Regions from separate parts of the Mesorhizobium sp. LNJC405B00 genome, predicted to be linked through region 2. Evidence: riboswitches for the same ligand, from Rfam matches in the RefSeq annotation. Region 2 holds a riboswitch; the other holds the start of a gene.

What was found. A riboswitch is a leader RNA that binds a small molecule or an ion and turns the genes downstream of it on or off. The one in region 2 is predicted to bind thiamine pyrophosphate.
Region 1: linked by a shared signal. The riboswitch ahead of thiB (thiamine ABC transporter substrate binding subunit) and the one ahead of X756_RS148480 (YkoF family thiamine/hydroxymethylpyrimidine-binding protein) in region 2 are both predicted to bind thiamine pyrophosphate.

The regions. Positions count from the first base shown of each region.
Region 1 is NZ_AYWC01000041.1:10,506-12,702, reverse strand. It holds gene X756_RS136770 (ABC-F family ATP-binding cassette domain-containing protein) at 1-196, opposite strand, end outside; gene X756_RS136775 (thiamine diphosphokinase) at 198-854, opposite strand; TPP riboswitch at 1,017-1,131, shown strand; gene thiB (thiamine ABC transporter substrate binding subunit) at 1,175-2,182, shown strand.
Region 2 is NZ_AYWC01000009.1:36,999-39,195, forward strand. It holds partial or broken gene X756_RS148485 (GSU2403 family nucleotidyltransferase fold protein) at 233-622, opposite strand; TPP riboswitch at 834-946, shown strand; gene X756_RS148480 (YkoF family thiamine/hydroxymethylpyrimidine-binding protein) at 937-1,545, shown strand; gene X756_RS148475 (ABC transporter permease) at 1,801-2,197, shown strand, end outside.

The DNA of each region.
Region 1 (2,197 bases), on a different contig from region 2:
GCTGGCGGAAGACCTCGCCGTCTTGCGGCTCGATCAGGCCCGCGGCAATCTTCAGGAGCGTCGACTTGCCGGAGCCGTTGCGGCCGACGAGCGCGATCTTGTCACCGGCGGACGCCGTCAGTTCGGCGCCATCGAGCAGCGGCGTGCCGCCAAAGGTCAGTCTTATGCCGTCGAGGTTGAGAAGGGGCGGGGCCATGTCAGCTTTCAGGCAAGGGATAGGGGTGGGCGAGCAGCAGCGCGCGGCCATGGCCGAGCGCGATTTCGAGGCCCCCGGTCTTGTTGGACTTGACCTCGTTCGAGATGGTCAGCGACGAGCCGAACACGACCTCGACATGGTCGAGCGGCCACTTCGCGCCGGACACGGTGAGGCCCGAAAGATCGGAAAAGCCGAGCACCGAAAACAGCGTTCCGTCGGCATAGTCGAAGCCGGCCTTGCCAGGCAGCAGAGGGGCGCCTTCCTGCGCTCCGCTGGTCAACAGCACTTTTGTGCCTGTCTCTGTCAGCCGCAGGCTGAGCGCCAGATGCAGGAAGGCGTGGTCGGCGCGCTTGCCGCCGAAAGCGCCGGCCAGCACCAGGCTGGTGGCGCCGCGTCCCAATGCCACCGCGATCGCCAGTTCGCCATCGGTCTTGTCCTTTTCGGGAGGAAACACCTCCCGCGGCACGGCGGCGAGATCGGCAGGCAGGTCCGCCGGCACGGAATCGAAATCGCCGACCCACAGCTCCGGCATCAGGCCGAGCAGGCGGGCATGATCGATGCCGGCGTCGGCGGCGATGACGCGCGTGCCCGCGACCTGGCGTTCGAGCCGCGGCGTGCGGACGAGATCGCCGCCAAGCAGGATGGTGAATGTGCTCATATCCGCTGGCCCTTACCAGCCCCGCCGACGAAACGGAAGGCCGAGCGGCACCGTCACTCTTTGTTGGAGCATGATCTTTTTCCGGAAACGGATTCCACTTTCCGGGATCATGCTCGGGCAAACTTCCACTTGCGTGGCACCTTGGCCGGGCCTATGTGTCGAAACGCTCTAACGGGGTGCCGGACGCGATCTTCGCGGACCGGCTGAGAGGCAGTCTCGCCAACCCGCTGAACCTGATCCGGTTTGTACCGGCGGAGGGATTAGACGCTTCGGACAGCCCGACGCCTCAATTCCTTTCAACACGAATGAAGGAGGCGCCGATGCGCATGTTTTTGTCCCGTCTTGTCCCAGCGCTGGGGCTTGCTGTTTCGCTACTGGCAAGCTCTGCGTCCGCGCAGGAAAAACTCACGATCTATACCTATGAGAGTTTCACTGCCGACTGGGGTCCGGGCCCCCAGGTGAAGAAGGAATTCGAGGCCGAGTGCGGCTGCAGCGTCGACTTCGTCTCGGTGGCCGACGGCGTCGCGCTGCTCAACCGCGTCAAGCTCGAAGGTGCCTCGACCAAGGCCGATATCGTGCTTGGTCTTGACACCAACCTCACCGCGGAAGCCAAGGCTTCCGGCCTGTTTGTCCCACATGGCGCGGTGGCTGAAAACAACGTGCCGGGCGGCTGGAGCGACGACACTTTCGTGCCCTATGATTATGGTTATTTCGCCGTCGTCTACGACACCGAAAAGCTGAAGAGCCCGCCGAAGAGCCTGAAGGAACTGGTCGAGGGCGATGCCGCCGACAAGATCGTCATCCAGGATCCGAGGACGTCGACGCCGGGCCTCGGCCTGCTGCTGTGGGTCAAGTCGGTCTATGGCGACAAGGCGCCGGAAGCCTGGGCGAAACTCAAGGGCAAAGTGCTGACGGTGACGCCGGGCTGGAGCGAGGCCTACGGCCTGTTCACCAAGGGCGAGGCGCCGATGGTGCTTTCCTATACGACGTCGCCGGCCTACCACATGGTGGCCGAGAACACCGGGCGCTACCAGGCGGCCTCGTTCGAGGAAGGCGAGTATCTGCAGATCGAAGTCGCCGGCATCACCACCACGGGCGCGAAGAATCCGCTGGCGGCGAAGTTCCTGGCCTTCATGACCGGGCCGAAATTCCAGGATGTCATTCCGGAGACCAACTGGATGTTCCCGGCCGGGAAAACCGACAAGCCGCTCAATCCGGCTTTTGATAGGCTGGTCAAGCCGGCGAAGACCTTGCTGTTCAGCCCGGAAGAGGTCGCGGCAAATCGCAAGGCCTGGGTGGATGAATGGCTGGCGGTGATGAGCAAGTAGGAATTCAGGATGGCG
Region 2 (2,197 bases):
GAATGACAAGGGCAACAAAGGGGGCGGCAATAAAGGCGGCGGCAACAAAGGCGGCGGCAATGACGGGGGTGACAGCAAAGGACGAGAGAGATCGGCGAAGGCAACATGGTTCGCTGTGCTCAAGGACATTCCTCTCTGCGAAAAGAGATATCGTACTTTATGTACGAACGAGCGTCAAGCCAATTTCGTACAGTTGGGACGATGACAATGAATATAGCAGCGGTCGCTTCAGCTAATCACGCATCGTGAATCCTTCAGGACTCGCACCAATTTCGCGGAGGGATTTTCCCAGGATGGTGTTGACTGTTTCCCTCGTGTCGGCGTCGAACAGGTTCAGGCCGCGCCGGATCGTCTCGCGCCAGTTTTCGCCCTTGTCCCACGCTTCCATGAAGGCGAAGGCAAGGTCGTCCTGGCGACGCGTGGCTTCGAGCGCTTGGGTCAGCAGGCGCGCTTGATGGAGATCCTTCTCCCGCTTGGCCCCAGCGCTCGGCCCGAGTCGCGAGGCGACGATCAGCTTGTGGATGGCGTAGCGCTGGGGCGAGGGGACCAGCACAGGCAAGCCCGAGCGATGCAGGAGCGCAGTCCGGATGGGGTCGCGGATAAGGAGATCCAGAAACCGTAAGGGCTGCGCGGAGTCTCTGCCGTTTTCTTATAATTACGTTTATCAGCTTGAATTTCAACGCAGTTATAAGAAATTCGTGGAAACCTTATAACGCAACGAACTGACGAGTCGTCCGTTAACGCCCGGGCGCCCGGCCCGTCTGGCCCAAAACACTTTGCCGCAGTGCCTTCAACAAACGGCTTCCCCAATGTCGCGAACAATGCTTTAACCCGCTCATCCACAGGGGTGCTCCGTATGGTCGGGGCTGAGATGAGGGCGGCAAGCCTTCGGACCCTAAAGCTGATCTGGATAATACCAGCGGAGCGAGGCGGGCGATGTTTTCAGGCGCACAGATTTCCCTTTATCCCATGACCGACGATTTCGTCGGCGTCATCCTTGGCGCGCTCGGCGCGCTCGATCCGTGGCGCGACCGGCTGCGGATCGAAACCGACGACATCTCGACGCTTATGGTCGGGCCGCCCGAGGTGCTGTTTCCCGCCATGCGCGACCTGTTCGTCGCGGCGGCCAGAAGCGGCAAGCACTGCGTGCTTTCGGCGGCGGTCTCGCGCGGCTGTCCGGGCGAGCCCGACGATCCGATCTGCCGCTCCGACGAGACCGGCGGCCCCGCCATTCCGCTGGACGAGCGCAAGATCGCCGCGATCCGCGCTGTCCAGGCCACGCCGTCGACCGGCCAGCCGGTGGCGGCGCAGTTCTCGCTCTATGTGATGGGCACAGGCGACCATATGGACGAGATCTATGGCTGCATCGATTTCCTGAAGCAGTCCGGCGTCTTTGAACGCTCAAAGAACTTCTGCACCAAACTGCGCGGCGATGCCGGTGCGGTGTTTGCCACGCTCAACGAGGCCTTCTGCCGCTTCGGCCCCGGCGCCGGCCACGTCACCCTCGACATCACGATTTCGGCGAACAGCCCGAGCGGGGTCTGAGCCGCGGCTCAAGCGTCGTTCCTCGAGGATGTTGCCGTGGCTGGTTTATCTGACCCATTGCGTGGAGGAGATGCCTCTGACCCCTCAGCACAAAGAGGAGGGGAGCCATTGGCGATTGGCGAAGACCGCGATGCCCACGAATCTCCCCCCTCGAGCAGGAGATGGCCGGCAGGCCAGAGGGGGTCCCAGCGCGTGGAGCGCCGACGTCCTTTTCGCATCGGCAAGGCGTGGGCGCTCTATGCGAGACGACCCCCTCTGTCGCCTTCGGCGACATCTCCCCCTCGAGGGGGGAGATTAGCCGCAGCCATCGCCAAGACCATCCCCGCCGCCTGCGCCTCCGCCCTGCTCCTCGCGGCGTGGGAGCTCTACGCCCGCTATGGTGGCGCTGCGCCCACCATGCTGCCGGCGCCGTCGCGCGTGCTGCAGCAGGCCTGGGAGCATCGCGCCGCCCTGGCCGACAACACGCTGCCCACCATCCGCGCCACATCAGCCGGCTTCGCCTGCTCGTTGGTCGCTGCCTTCGTGTTTTCGGCGCTGGTCGATTTCTTGGCCCCGCTGCGCCGCGCGCTGTTTCCGCTGCTGATCGTCAGCCAGACCTTGCCGCTGGTCGCGATCGCGCCGCTCATCGTGCTGTGGTTCGGCTTCGGGCTGA